Regions from separate parts of the Novosphingobium sp. FG90 genome, predicted to be linked through region 2. Evidence: riboswitches for the same ligand, from Rfam matches in the RefSeq annotation. Region 2 holds a riboswitch; the other holds the start of a gene.
The links. Region 2 has a riboswitch for thiamine pyrophosphate ahead of thiC (phosphomethylpyrimidine synthase ThiC). Riboswitches for the same ligand answer to the same signal wherever they lie in the genome.
Positions count from the first base shown of each region.

Region 1 (7,439 bases), on a different contig from region 2:
GCCAGATGCACACCGATCGCCAGGTCGAGCGTGGCATAGCCCTTGATGCTCTCGTCGTTCATGAACGTCGAGTACTGGCGCCCGACGTACTTGAGCGCGGTGCTGCCGAACAGGCGGCCATCATCGTATGTGCTGCCCACGGCAAACTGGAACTCGGGGCTCGAAACCGCGCGCTTGCCCTTCGTCGGCAGGTAATCGCCGCCGATCGCCAGATCATCGTCCTGCCGCGTGTGCAGGTATTCGCCCGAGGCGTAGATGCTGACGCCCTTGGCCGGACGATAGTCGATCTCGGCGTCGAGGCCGTAGCTGGTCTGGCTGCCGCCATTGACCGTCGAATTGACCAGCGCCCCGCCGCTGTTGATCACCGTCGCCACCTGCCGGTTGCGGAAATGGTAATGGAACGCGGTCAGCGAGAACGACAGGCTCGGCCCGATGTAGCGATAGCCCAGTTCCTCGGACACCGAATACTCGTTCTTGAGGTTCGAAGTCCCCTGCTGCACCAGTTCGCCGCCGTAGTAGCTGTTGTAGAGCGCGAACTCGTTTGGCGTGCGGAAGTTGGTGGTCACGTTGGCGAACAGCTGCTGGCGATCGTCGAGCTTGTAGTGCACCGAAGCACGCGGGAGCGCCGCGAAGCTGTCGGTGTGCACCTTGTCCTGCGGTCCCGGCAGATGGTTGCGGCCATTGCGCAGCAGGTCCACGCCCTTGAAGCCGACATCGACGGTCAGGCGCGGCGTGACGGTCACGCTATCGGCGACGAAGAAGCCCTTGGTGACCGTGACCGTACGCGCGTTCTCGTAAGCGAGCAGGCGGCCGTCCGCAGTGCGGATCGCTTTGCTCGGATAACCCCACTTGTCGAAGGGCTGCCCGTCCGCACCGATCGAGGTGTAGGTCTGCTGCACGCGGTCCGTGCCGTAGTCGAACCAGAGCCCCGCCGTGATCGTGTGCGCGCCGGCCTCCAGCGTCAGCTTGCTGACGTTGCCGGTCCGCATCTGCTTGCCGGTCCAGTTGCCCATCACCGTGGCGAGGCCGTCCACCGCGCCCGGCAGTTCGACCGGCTGCGCCAGTTCCTCCGTGCCGAGGTAATTGCCGGTCGTCGTCAGCTGCGTCCCGTAAGGTGCGTTGCCGTAGCCGAACTGGAGATAGGTGGTGCTATCGAGCGCGAGCCCGCCGCCGAGGTTCAGATGCACCGGCGCCGAGGCATAGAGGTTGCGGAACGGCGCGCGGTACAGGCGCCAGTACCCGGTATCGCCCTCGGTATAATTCGCGCTGTAATTGAAACCGCGACCGGAAGTACGCCAGTCGGCCAGCGTCGGCGCAGGGTAGCCCGAGGTCTCGGCCTCGTTGAACGACAGGGCCAGACTGGCACGGTTGCCCTCGCCCCATTCGGCCAGCAACTTGGCGTCGATGTGCTGGCGCTTGTCGAAGCCCGGCCCCCGCCAGTTGTCCGCGCGGTTGTTGGAGTACGACACGAAAGCCTTGAGCCCGGTATTGCCGATCTCGCCGGTGTCGAAGCGCAGGAAAGCGCGCCGCTCGTCGAACGAGCCGACCGACAGGTTGACCAGCCCGCCCATGCGCTCCTTCGGATCGTCCAGCGTCAGCGACAGCAGACCGCCCGCCGCCGCGACGACCGGCGCGTCGATGTCCGCTCCGCCCTGCACGAGCCTGACCTGACGCACGTTCTCGGCATCGGCGAACTGCGAGGGATAGGCGTTGTAATAGCCGATGTCGTTCTGCGGCGCGCCTTCCATCAGCACGCCGATCTGGTCCTGCCCCAACCCGCGCAGCGTCAGGCTGGAACTGGCCGAGAGCCCATAGGGATCGCTCATCGATACATTAGCGCCGGGCAGCAGGTTCACCAGCTGGAAGGCGTTGAAGGTCGGCGCCTGCTTGACGATGAACTCGGACGAGATCGCGCTGACCGCCTTGGGCTCGGTCTGGTCGGGCAGCAGGCCCTCGGGATCGGCATGGCCGATGACCTGGATCGGCGAGGTGTCCGCCTCGTCGGCCAGTGCCGGAGCCGCCGCAAATAGGGCCGGGAATGCCAGCGCCGCGCCACAAAGATACGAAAAATTGCCCGTCATAGTCTCGCGTCCACTCCACTCGGAGGGACAACGGACCTGCCGCCAGCCCTCCCTACGCCGGTGTCAACCGGATCAGGTTCAGCGGGTCGTGGTCTGCTGACCACCTCTCAGCCGCGCATGAGCGGCCCCCCGGGGATGGAGCGCGCCTTAGGCGCTTCGATGCGAAGTGGGAAGCGATATTATTACAGGTTGGGGTCAGTAATCGCCCTGTTCTACGACGAGGTCATAAGCATCGCCCCGGTAGTAACAGTTGGTCGCCTCGACCAGACGGCCATCGGGCAGGAACGCACGGCGCTCGATGGCAAGGCACGGATCGCCCGCCGAGATTCCCAGCATCTCGGCATGTTCGGGGCTGAACCCGACCGAGCGCAGCCGCTGGAGCGCACGCACCGGCCGGTGACCCTCCGCATCGAGCGCGGCATAGAGAGAGTCGCCGACAACGTCAGGCGATGGCAGCGCCCAGCCCGGCACGACGGCGTGCTCTATCGCCATCGTCTCGCCGTCGGCGCAGCGGATGCGGTTGAAGCGCAGGATTCGCGATCCCGGCGACAGGCCCAGCAGCATCGCCTCGTCCGGCGTCACGACGCCTTCGGAACGGTCGATCCACACGTTCGTCGGCTTGCGCCCGCGCGCGGCCATGTCCTCGGAGAAGGAGGTCATGATCGAGAAGCTCTTTTCCACGCGATGCCCCTGCTCGGACGGGCGCGGGGCGGCAACGAAAGTGCCGGCGCCCTGGCGCCTTTCCAGCATGCCTTCGTCGACAAGGCCGTCGATCGCCTTGCGCACCGTGACGCGCGAGACGCCGTATTCCTCCACCAGTTCGCGCTCGGTCGGCAGCGCTGATCCCACCGCGATCCGGTGCCTGTCGATGGCTTCGCGGATGAGCCGCTGCAGCCGCATGTAGCGGGGGCCTGTCTCACCGTCGCGAAGAGGCCCGATCTTGTCCACGGCTGCCATAGTTCTCCTCTATGCGCCTGCGATACGCCGGGAACGGCATCGGGACAACGCGAATATGATTAGTATCGTATTGGTATTAAAAAATCATCTGCCCTCATCGACGCATCAGGTCAAGGAATGCCAGCCTTCCATCGCTTTGGATTCGAAGAGAAGGTGCCACCGCGATCCAACCAGGGCGCCCCGACGCAGTCCAAACGCCGCCAGCGCATCGAGGTCCGGCCTTGCCGCCGTTTCGACCAGCAGGCGACCGTGCGATATCCAGACGGCTGCATCCTTGCCGAGCGCCTTGCGCACTCCGGCGGGCAACCGCGCCGGATCGACGGTGGACGCTCCACCTGCCTGCTCCTGCGGCGGCGCAACCGGGGCAGCAGCAACCCGCGGACCAGCGCGGGCGGCATCGCGGATTTCGTCGGCCACGGCATCGGCAATCGGACCTAGCACCACCTGCACTCCATGCGCCGAAGGCCGGATGACCCCCTTTGCGCCCAGCGCACGCAGTTCCGCCTCGTCGACCAGCCCCTGCTGCGCCACCACCAGGCGAAGGCGAGTGGTGCAAGCTCCGATCTCGCGCAGGTTGTCGGCTCCGCCCAGGGCATCGAGAAAGGCGAGGCCTCGCTCGGCAGCTGGTCGCTCCCGCCTGTCCGTGGCATCGGCAATGTCCTCACGACCCGGCGTCTTGAGGTCGAAGCGCAGGATCGCCCAGCGGAATACGGTGTAGTAGATCGCGAAATAGGCCAGCCCCACCGGCAGCAACAGCAGCGGTTTCTGCGCCTTGCTGAGGTTGAGTACGTAGTCGAACAGTCCCGCCGAGAACCCGAAGCCGAGATGGACGTCCAGCGCCGACATGAGCGCCATGGAGACGCCCGTCAGCACGGCGTGGACCACGAACAGTACCGGCGCGAGGAACATGAAGCTGAATTCGATCGGCTCCGTGACCCCGGTGAGGAACGAAGTCGCGGCAAGGCTCAACAGCATGCCGCCGGTCGCCTTGCGCCGCTCCGGCAGGGCCGAGCGGTACATCGCGAGGCACGCGGCGGGCAGGCCGAACATCATCACCGGGAAGAAGCCCGTCATGAACGCGCCCGCGCCCGGGTCGCCCGCGAAGAAGCGGCGCAGGTCTCCGGTCACGCCATGGTAGTCGCCCAGCACGAACCATGCGACGTTGTTGATGATGTGGTGCAGGCCGGTGACCAGCAGCAGCCGGTTGAGCAGGCCGTAGACGAACAGCCCCCATTCGCCGCTTGCCAGAGCAAGACGGCTCATACCGTCGATGCCGCCGTTCACCGCCGGGAACGCGGCGCCGACGACACCGGCGATGACCACGCCCACCGTGCCGCTGACGATCGGCACAAAGCGCCGCCCTCCAAAGAATGCCAGGTATTCGGGCGCGCGGAAGTTGTGGAAGCGGTTATAGGCACTGCCCCCGACCATGCCCGAGACGATCCCGATCGGCACCGAGAGCCGGGCGATCTGCGACTGGCTCCATGCGGCTGCCAGCGTCGCCTTGATGTTGGCGGCATCGCCCGCGACGCCTGCCGTGACCTCCGGCGGGATCACCAGCAACGCCCGTGCGCCTTCGCTCGCGACCAGGAAGCAAACCGCCCCGGCGAGCGGCGCGGCGCCGTTGCCATCCCGGGCGAAGCCGGTGGCGACACCGATCGCGAACAGCAGACCGAGGTTGGCGAACATGGCATTGCCCGCCGCGCTCAGGAACTCCAGTCCCAGCAGGTCGGGCTGGCCGAGGCGCAGCAGCAGCGCAGCCACCGGCAGCACCGCGATTGGCAGCATCAGCGCGCGGCCGAGGCCCTGCAGCCGCTGCCCCAGAGATCTCATCCAGCCCGTCACAGTCCCACCTCCCTGAGCATTTCCGCCGCAAGCGTGCGGACTTCCCCCGCACTTGCAGCCTCGAGGGCCGCGCGCGCCAGCGCCCTGCAGCGCGCGTCCGTCACCGCCGCCAGCGTCGCCTTGATCTCGGCCACCTGCCCCGGCGCCGCGGAAAGTTCACCGACGCCCAGCCCGACCAGCAGCCCCGCCGCCAGCGGATCGGAAGCAAGACCGCCGCACACGCCGACCCATTTGCCGAAACGATCCGCGCCCGCGCAGGTCTGCGCGATCAGGCTCAGCACCGCCGGATCCAGCCCGTCCAGCCCTCCGGCAACCGCAGGATTGCCGCGATCCATGGCCAGCGTGTACTGCGTCAGGTCGTTCGTGCCGACTGACAGGAAATCACATTCTGCAGCAAGACGGTCGGCCATCACCGCAGCCGCGGGCGTCTCCACCATGACGCCCAGTTGCGGCACCGCGACGCCCAGCGCCTCGGCCTCCGCGACCAGCACCTTGCGCACGGCTCGCAGTTCCTCGACCCGGGCGATCATCGGTACCATGATCCGAATGTCGCCTGACGACGCCGCGCGCAGGATGGCCCGCAATTGCGTCGAAAGCACCTGTGGCCGCGCGAGCCCCACGCGAATACCGCGCAGGCCCAAGGCCGGGTTCTCCTCCGCCGCGATAGGGAGATAGGGCGCAGGCTTGTCCCCGCCGATGTCCAGCAGGCGCACGATCAGCGGCCGGCCTTCGAGCGCCTCCGCAATCGCGCCATAGCATGCTGCCTGCTCGTCCTCGTCCGGCGCCTCGGCGCGGTCGAGGAACAGGAACTCGGTCCGCAGCAGCCCGCAGCCCTCCGCACCTTGTGCCAGAGCGGGCGCAACGTCGTCGAGCTTGCCGAGGTTCGCGAAAACCTCGATCCGGGTCCCGTCGGCGGTCGCGCCCTTGCGCCCGGCAGCAACAAGCGCGGCAGCCCGCCGCGCCTCGCGCACAGCTACGGCAGTTCGCGCCTCACTCAGCCGTTCGGCGGGCGGATCGACTTCGAGCGTTCCCGCCACTGCGTCGAGTACGACCATGGTTCCGTCCGCGATGCCCAGCACCGCGCCGCCCAGCGCCACCAGCGCAGGCAGCCCGCGGCTTGCGGCGATGATCGCGACGTGCGAAGTCGGCCCGCCGCGCGCAGTCGCGATCCCCGCGACGCCGCCCGGATCGAGCGCCGCCACTTGCGAAGGCAACAGGTCGTCGGCGAGCAGGATAGCCCCCGCAGGCGCGACCATCGGCGGCGGTGCGCTGCCGACGATTTGCCATTGCACGCGCAAGTCGAGGTCGATGAAATCGGCCGCACGCTCGGCGAAGCGGGCGTCGCCGGTCGCACGCAGGCCCGCAGCTTCGGCATGGAGCACGCGCCGCCAGGCCGCTCCGGCGCTGGCCCCCTTTGCGATCAGCGCCTCGGCCGCCCCGGTCAGTTCCGGATCATCGAGCAGCGCGAGATGGGCGCCGAGAATCGCCTGCTCCTCATCATGCGCGCCTGCCGGATCGCCAAGGACGGCTCGGACCGCAACCAGCGCTTCACGAAGACGCGCGGCCTCGATCTCAGGCCCTGCGCCGATTTCATCGATCTCGGGCTCGGCCTGAACCGGCCGCCAGACCGGCCCGACCGCGATCCCCGGCGCTGCCGTAACGCCCGGCAGGGCCTCACCGGCCACGGGAATTGAAAACTCGACGGCGGCTACCGGGGCGGTTTGCACCTTCACGGCCGCTTCGGCGGGAAACGGTGCGCTCTCACCCATGCCGCTTGCGATCATCTGCACGAGTTGATCGAGAACCGGCCCTGCGTCGGGACCACTCGCCAGCAAGGTGATCGTATCGCCATGGCGCACCGCCAGACGCAACATCGCGGTGGGACTGGAGAGAGACGCTTCACGGCCTCCAACCGCCACACGGACTTGCGCGTCAGCGGCGCGCACGACTTCGGCCAGCCTCGCGCAGGGACGTGCGTGGAGACCGTGCGCCAGCGGCACCCGCACTTCGCGGGTAAGCCGATCATCCGGCGTCTTGCCAATATCGCTGGCGTGCTCCGACGACGCGGCCTCATCGCGGACGAGACGCGCCAGCGGTTCGCCGACCTCGATCGTGCCGAAGGGTGCGATCCACTCGATCGCGTATCCGGCCGGTTCGGTAACCAGCAGCGGCGTGACGAGGCTGCGCGCCTTGTCGATCACTTCGTCGAGCGCGACGCGAAGGAGCGGCTGGCCTTCGCCGACATGCTCGCCGATACGGACCAGCGGGGTGAACCCGGCACCGCCCAGGCGCACGGTGTCGAGCCCGAAATGCAGCAGCAGTTCCACGCCTTCCAGCAGACGCAGCGTGACTGCATGCCCGGCCTCGTGGAAACCGATCACTTCCCCCGCAGCCGGTGCATGCAGGACGTCGCCGAGCGGATCGATCGCCACGCCTTGTCCCAGCATGCCTGCTGCGAAGACCGGATCGGGAACCTCTTCGAGCGGGCAGAGCCAGCCGGAAAGCGGTGCACTGAGGGAAATGAACGACATCTCGGTTCCCGGCAATTGGATGTTC
Region 1 covers NZ_JBMDIO010000006.1:94,525-101,963, forward strand. The annotation lists gene ACODRZ_RS07685 (TonB-dependent receptor) at 1-2,081, opposite strand, end outside; TPP riboswitch at 2,114-2,223, opposite strand; gene ACODRZ_RS07690 (GntR family transcriptional regulator) at 2,277-3,038, opposite strand; gene nagE (N-acetylglucosamine-specific PTS transporter subunit IIBC) at 3,144-4,871, opposite strand; gene ptsP (phosphoenolpyruvate--protein phosphotransferase) at 4,880-7,414, opposite strand.
Region 1: another riboswitch for thiamine pyrophosphate. It lies ahead of ACODRZ_RS07685 (TonB-dependent receptor); the one in region 2 lies ahead of thiC (phosphomethylpyrimidine synthase ThiC).

Region 2 (7,439 bases):
ATGAGCAGGCGCGCGGAGGCGTTCGCGGCGACGAAGGGGCGGGGCTCGAAGCCCAGCGCGTCCTCGCACAGGCGGCAGGCGCGAATCTCGCCGAGCAGGGTGTCGAGAGCGGGAGGGGCCATTCCTCGCAGATGGTCACCGCCCCGCCTCGCGGCAAGTCTTACCCTGCCTTGTCCAGCGCAGCGACCGGATCCTGCGCAATCTGCGGATAATACGTCCTGAGCATCGCGTGCCAGTCGGCAGGCAGGTCTTCGAAGCGCTTCACCTTGCCGCCGTTGCCGAACAGGTTGAGCGTGCCGGGGCGGTCACCCATTTTCAGCCATTCCGGCCAGCTGCGCACGTCGTTGGACTGCACCCGTGTCTCCACGTTGCTCACCGCCGGGTCGAGCACGAGGGGGCTGGGTGCGGACAGCGTGCTGACCTCGTTCAGGTAGGACACCGAGCCGTCGGGAGCCGTCACGCGGGCGTGGGATCGGTCCCTGACCGCGATCTCGCCATCGCGCAGGGCGAAAGGAGGGGCGGGATGATGGACATGCTCGAAGCGGGGCGCACCCGGGATGTCGGGAATGTCGATCTCGTTCGTCGCAGAGACACGCACGCGGGTGGGGATGGGGCCGCGACCGCCGACTTTCACGGTTTCTCCCGTCACGGGGTTGCGCAGGTCGGTCAGGCGCAGGCCGGTGTTCACGTCGACGCGGAAGCTGATTTCCAGGTCGATCAGTTCGAAACTGCCGTCCGCACTGTGGGTGATGCGCTGGATCGAGCCGAGGTTGATGGCATAGACCGGGATCAGATCGCCCGCGATCGCAGCCATGTAAGGGCCTTTGATCCACGAGAAGACGAGACCGTCGTCATTGCGATAGCGCAGTTTCCGATAGATCAACGAGGCGTCGGCGGCATTGGCGGGATCGAGCAGGCGTTTCCTGGACGTTGCCGCCGTCGCCGGGAATGCCGGAAGCGAGGCCGCTGCGATGGCGGCTGCGCTCAGCACCAATGCACTTCGGCGGTCCAGTCCTGATGCATCTTTTTTTTCGATCATATCGCTCTCCCTAACTGCGATCGAGAAACTTGATCGTATGACGGAGGGCGACAAGCGGGGCGTGCGCGACTGACCGCGTCTCGGATACCGGCCCCTCAGCCGGCTGCGCGCATGTCCAGCAGCGACGACGAGTAGGGTGCGACCAGTGCTTTCGCCCTGTCCCAGCCGCCGCGCAGCCACAGGTCCTGCACGGCCGGGTCGGGCGGGAGGATCACCGGCATCGTATCACGCCCCTCGGCTTTCAGCGCTGCGTTCGCCCCGCATGAGAGCAGCGCGAAGGAGGGGATTTCGCTGTCCTTCCAAACTGCCGCCATGGCGAAGACCGGCTGGTCCGAGCACGCAAACCAGCACTGGCGGCGCTTGCCGTCCGTGGGCGAGGGGCGGCCCCATTCCATGAAAGCGGTGGCGGGGATCAGGCAGCGGAACTCGCTGTTGCGCAAGTTGCCGATCCAGAACGGACTTTCCAGATTGCGCACCGTCAGGATGCCGCGCTGCTCGTGGACCGAAGGCGGCGGCGGCACGCCCCAGAGGCGCGGGATCATCCGGCGCGGGGTGCGATATTGCGGCCTCGGTCCGGCGATGGCTTCTCGCCCCGCGGTGATGACCGGTGCGAACTGCCCGGGCGCGACGTGGCCGCCGTTCCACGGATCGTTGCCGGATTCGGCCCCGAAGGAGCGCGCGACATGCGGCGCGGGCGCGTCGAGGCGATAGAGCATCGGCATAGCGCCAAGCCTCTAGACCCAGCCGATACGCCCGTCTATCGTGGCGCCGTCCCCGGGGAGCCAGCAAGTGGCTGAGAGTTGTGGGTATGCTCCACAAGACCCGTCGAACCTGAACCCGTTAGTACGGGCGGAGGAAGTGGAGCGTCGGGTTTGAGCATGTTTCAACGCCCGCAATGCGTCTCTTTTTTCGTCCCATGGAAAGAAGAGAGGCAATCCATGGCAGACATCAATTCCAAGCTCGAAATCGGCGTGACCACCGGCCCCATCCGTGGATCGAGGAAGATCCACGTCGGCCCGCTGGGCGTGGCAATGCGCGAAATCCACCTCGAACCCGGCAGCGGCGAGGCTCCGGTGCGGGTCTATGACACTTCCGGCCCCTACACCGATCCCGATGTCACGATCGACATCTCGGCGGGCCTTGCGCCCAGGCGCCGCGAATGGATCGTCGCGCGCGGCGATGTGGAGGACTACGCCGCGCGTGAGGTGAAGCCCGAGGACAACGGCCTCAAGGGGCCTGACCGTTCGGCGGGCGTCCCGGCCTTTCCCAATGTCGTCAGGCGGCCCTTGCGCGCGAAGGCGGGCATGAACGTCAGCCAGATGCACTACGCCCGGCGCGGGATCATCACGCCGGAGATGGAATATGTGGCCGAGCGCGAGAACCTCGGCCGCGCGATGCTCAGGGAATATGCACGCGACGGGCAGGACTGGGGCGCATCGATCCCGGACTACGTGACGCCCGAATTCGTGCGCGAGGAAGTGGCGCGCGGCCGCGCCATCATCCCCTCCAACATCAATCACCCTGAGAGCGAGCCGATGGCGATCGGGCGCAATTTCCTGGTCAAGATCAACGCCAACATCGGCAACTCTGCCGTCGCGTCGGACGTGGCGAACGAGGTCGACAAGATGGTCTGGTCGATCCGCTGGGGCGCCGACACCGTCATGGACCTTTCGACCGGGCGCAACATCCACGACACGCGCGAATGGATCATCCGAAACTCGCCCGTGCCGATCGGCACCGTGCCGATCTATCAGGCGCTGGAGAAAGTCGGCGGCATTGCCGAGGACCTGACCTGGGAGGTGTTCCGCGACACCCTGATCGAACAGGCCGAGCAGGGCGTCGATTACTTCACCATCCACGCCGGGGTGCGGCTACCCTTCGTGCCGCTGGCGGCGAAGCGCGTGACCGGCATCGTCAGTCGCGGCGGCTCCATCATGGCCAAGTGGTGCCTGGCGCATCACAAGGAATCGTTCCTCTACGAACGCTTCGACGAGATCACCGAGATCATGAAGGCCTACGACGTCGCCTATTCGCTGGGTGACGGCCTGCGCCCCGGCTCGATCGCGGATGCCAACGACGAGGCGCAGTTCGCCGAACTCTACACGCTGGGCGAACTGACCAGGCGCGCCTGGGAGCAGGACGTGCAGGTCATGATCGAGGGGCCGGGCCATGTGCCGATGCACAAGGTCAAGGAGAACATGGAAAAGCAGCTGGCCGCCTGCGGCGAGGCGCCGTTCTATACCCTCGGTCCGCTCGTCACCGATATCGCGCCGGGCTACGACCACATCACCAGCGGCATCGGTGCCGCGATGATCGGCTGGTACGGCACCGCGATGCTCTGCTACGTGACGCCCAAGGAGCACCTCGGCCTGCCCGACCGCGACGACGTGAAGGTGGGGGTTGTCACGTACAAGCTGGCCGCCCATGCCGCCGATCTGGCGAAGGGCCACCCGGCGGCCAAGGTCCGCGACGATGCGCTGTCCCGCGCGCGGTTCGAGTTCCGCTGGCGCGACCAGTTCAACCTGTCGCTCGATCCCGACACGGCGGAACAGTACCACGACCAGACGCTGCCTGCGGAGGGCGCCAAGTCCGCGCATTTCTGCTCGATGTGCGGGCCGAAGTTCTGCTCGATGAAGATCAGCCAGGAAGTGCGCGATTTCGCGGCGAAGCAGAACCAGCCGGTCGAAACCTTCGTCGCCGCCGAAGAGGCCGAGGCCGGCATGGCCGAGATGAGCAAGGTGTTCCGGGAAACCGGCAGCGAACTCTACATGGGTTCGGGCGGGCGCGAGCACGACTGAGTCCCGGCCTTGCCGATGGGGCTTCGACAAGCTCAGCCTGAGCGGGTTTGGGGGATTGTACCAACCCCGCTGAGTGGGGGTGGGGAGGTTCTACACCAACCCCGCTCACCCTGAGCTTGTCGAAGGGTCAGGCACGACCTGTCGAAACCCCATGGGCACGGCTTACCGCTTGCGCACGAACTCCGCGCGCAGGACCAGTCCCTTGATGCCGGGGTAGCGGCAGTCGATCTCCTGCGCGTCGCCGGTCAGGCGGATCGAGGGGATCACGGTGCCGCGCTTTAGCGTCTGGCCCGCGCCCTTGACGTCCAGATCCTTGATGAGCGTCACCGAATCGCCGTCGGCCAGCGGATTGCCGACCGCGTCGCGCACTTCGACCGTCTCGGCCGCCGCGCGTTTCGCCTCCAGTTCGGAGGCGGGCAGCCATTCGCCGCCCTCCTCGTCGTACACGTAGTCCTCGTCGTCGCTTGCCATCGGCCAATCTCCTGATCTGCCGAGGCCTTGGCAGGGCGACGCGGGTTTGACCAGTGGTTCGCAGCGGTGCAGGCTGCCGCTTTCCAAGGAGGCCCTGCATGCGCAATCCGACGGCAGACTGGATGAAGCTCGCTCACGACAGCTACTGGCTATGGGCCGAGAGCCTGATGGTCATGGGGATGCGCACCACCGACATGATGACCGGAAGGGGCAGCGACCGCGAGAACGCGCTGATGGTCTCCGAAAAGGTCAGGGCGGCCGCCGAAGTGGGAACGATGCTGGCGACCTCCGGTGCCTCCCCGAAGGCGGCCGGGAAGGCGGTGCGCCACTACCGCCGCAAGGTCACCGCCAACCGCAAACGCCTCGCCCGGAAGAAATCATGAGCGTCCACATCGGAATCGGCGGCTGGACTTACGAGCCATGGCGCGGGCTGTTCTACCCCAAGGGCCTCACCCAATCGCGCGAACTGGCTTACGTGGGCGAGCACCTGACCGGCACCGAGATCAACGCCACCTTCTATCGCGGCCAGAGCGCCGCCAGCTTCGCCAAGTGGCGCGATGCGGTGCCCGAGGGTTTCCGTTTCGCGCTCAAGGGCAGCCGGTACTGCACCAACCGCAAGGATTTGTCCGAGGCGGGCGAGAGCGTCGAGCGGTTCATGGCGCAGGGCCTCGTCGAACTGGGCGACAAACTCGGCCCGATCAACTGGCAGTTTGCTGCCACCAAGAAGTTCGACGCCGCCGAGATCGCCGCCTTCCTCGCCCTTCTGCCCGCCAGCCATGAAGGCCTGACGGTGCGCCATGCGATCGAGGCACGGCACGAGAGCTTCGACGATCCCGCATTCTTCGACTTGTGCCGCAAGGCCGGGGTAGCGGTGGTGCTGGCCGATTCGCCCAAGTACGCGGTGCTGGATGCGACGGACTGCGCGCCGTTCGTCTACGCCCGCCTCCAGAACGCGCAAAGCGAACTGGAGCAGGGCTATCCGGACGAAGATCTCGACACATGGGCAAAGCGGATCAGCGACTGGGCCGGCCAAGGCCGCGAAGCGTTCGTCTTCTTCATCAACGGCGCGAAGGAGCGGGCTCCCGCTGCGGCAATGAAGCTGATCGAGAAAGCCGGGCGTTGAGGATGCTGCGGGGCGCGACGCCGCCAGTCCCGGGAGCGCGAGGATGATACCCCTCGCATCTTCCTCCTTCGCTGATCCGAACAGGCAACCAGAGCCCGCAAGCATCGTTTCGACAAGCATGAAACGGATTGTCGCGATCACCGCTCTCGCCCTGCTGCCGCTCGCTGCCTGCTCCTCCGGGCCGGAGGAGCCGAGCGTGACCGCCTCCGCATCCGAGGAGGCTCTGGCCAGTGAGGCCGCGTCGTCGGAAGCTCCACCGGCGGCTCCTCCCGCCAGCAATGCGAAAGTTCTCGGCCTCGAAGGGCTGGGCGACCTCCGGATCGGTCAGCCGGTGCCAAAGGGCGGCAGCTGGGCCGTGCGCGGGGCGCAGGAGAGTGACAGCTGCACGACGGTGGGCTCGCCCGACTATCCCGGCGTCTACGCCATTGTTACCGGAGGCAAGGTGAGCCGGATCACGCTGGGCGCGAACTCCACAGTCAAGCTGGCCGAGGGCATCGGCGTCGGTGCCACAGAGGCCGACGTGAAGAAGTGGTTCGCCGGCTTCCGTGAGGAACCGCACAAGTACGAGGCTGCTCCGGCAAAGTATCTAACGGCGCCCAATGCCCGGCCCGGAGAGTCGGCTCTGCGCTTCGAGATCGGGGCGAACGGCAAGGTCAGCTTCATCCATGTCGGCGAGATGCCTGTGCTGGCCTATGTGGAAGGCTGTGCCTGAGGGCTTTTCGGGAGGCGTGATGCTGGGCATGGTCGAACGATGAACCATTATCTGCTGATCTATCACGTCGCCCCCGACTATCTTCAGCGCCGGGGAGAATTCCGCGCCGAACATCTCGGACTGGCGTGGGATGCCGTCAATCGCGGCGAGTTGCTGCTGGGCGGCGCGGTCGAGGACCCGCTCGACACGGCGATGCTGCTGTTTGCGGGCGAGGGGCCTGAGGTTGCCCAGGCGTTCGCAGCAGCCGATCCCTACGTGACCGAGGGCCTGGTCGAACGCTGGAGCGTGCGGCGCTGGGCTACGGTCGTGGGTGAAGGTGCCTCTGCTCCGGTGCGACCTTGAGCGAACTGGCCATCCGCGCCCGCCGAGCCGCCTTCAATCGGGCCATCGCGGACGGTGATGCGGCGGTGATCGGGCCGCTGCTGGCACGTGACTGCGTGATGGTTACCGGCACGGACAGCGCGGTGATCGCGGGCCGCATGGCGCAAGTGAAGGTCTGGCGCCGCGAGTTCGGCCATGCCGCGCGACTGGTCTACGTGCGCACGCCCGAGAGCGTCACCGTCTCGCTGGTCGAATCGATAGCAATGGAACATGGACGCTGGCACGGTGCGGAAGTGGACGCGGATGCCCCGCTGGCCTCGGGCACTTACGCCGCGAAGTGGCGGGAGGTGTCCGGCGAATGGGTTATCGAGGCAGAGATTTTCGTGACGCTTTCATGACAGGGGTGTGAAGCGTGGCATGAAATCGTTTCCTACGGCGGGTGAGTTCGATTAAGGAGCCGCCCGCAACCCGGCGCGCCGGTCGAGCGCTCCGGGCAATTCCCGAGGATGTTCGATGCCTGGCAGCCGGCTCTCCGGACCGCGCGCAATCGTTGCGTGCGGGCGGGGGCATAAGGACGTGTCGATGAAGCAGGATGTCGCCGGAGAAGCTCTGCTGCGTGATACCGGCAAGCTCTGGGTCGAGGCCGGATCGGTGATCGCGCTGCGCACCGCCCGCATCGGCTGGGGCGATCCTCAGGCGGGCGACGAGATGGTCCGCATGGTCACCGAGAAGGTCTGGGCGGGCTGGGAAGTCGGCATGGCGCTGGCTACCGGGCAGTTCGGGCACGATCCGGAGACCGTGTGCCGTCGCACGGTAAACCACTACCGCCGCGCCGTGCGCAGGAATCTGCGCCGCCTCTCGGCCAACGACTGAGGCACGAACTCCGCTCGCAGCGGATTCAGATCAGCAACATCAAGGTGCGTTCTCGGCCGACATGACGTCCCGGGCCGCATCGGCGGCGCGCGCTGCGGCATC
Region 2 covers NZ_JBMDIO010000008.1:64,275-71,713, forward strand. The annotation lists gene ACODRZ_RS09680 (uracil-DNA glycosylase family protein) at 1-122, opposite strand, end outside; gene ACODRZ_RS09685 (DUF1838 family protein) at 161-1,039, opposite strand; gene ACODRZ_RS09690 (SOS response-associated peptidase family protein) at 1,135-1,761, opposite strand; TPP riboswitch at 1,805-1,915, shown strand; gene thiC (phosphomethylpyrimidine synthase ThiC) at 1,978-3,837, shown strand; gene ACODRZ_RS09700 (alkylphosphonate utilization protein) at 4,000-4,308, opposite strand; gene ACODRZ_RS09705 (hypothetical protein) at 4,407-4,691, shown strand; gene ACODRZ_RS09710 (DUF72 domain-containing protein) at 4,688-5,431, shown strand; gene ACODRZ_RS09715 (hypothetical protein) at 5,550-6,143, shown strand; gene ACODRZ_RS09720 (YciI-like protein) at 6,183-6,485, shown strand; gene ACODRZ_RS09725 (DUF4440 domain-containing protein) at 6,482-6,862, shown strand; gene ACODRZ_RS09730 (hypothetical protein) at 7,047-7,337, shown strand; gene ACODRZ_RS09735 (hypothetical protein) at 7,377-7,439, opposite strand, start outside.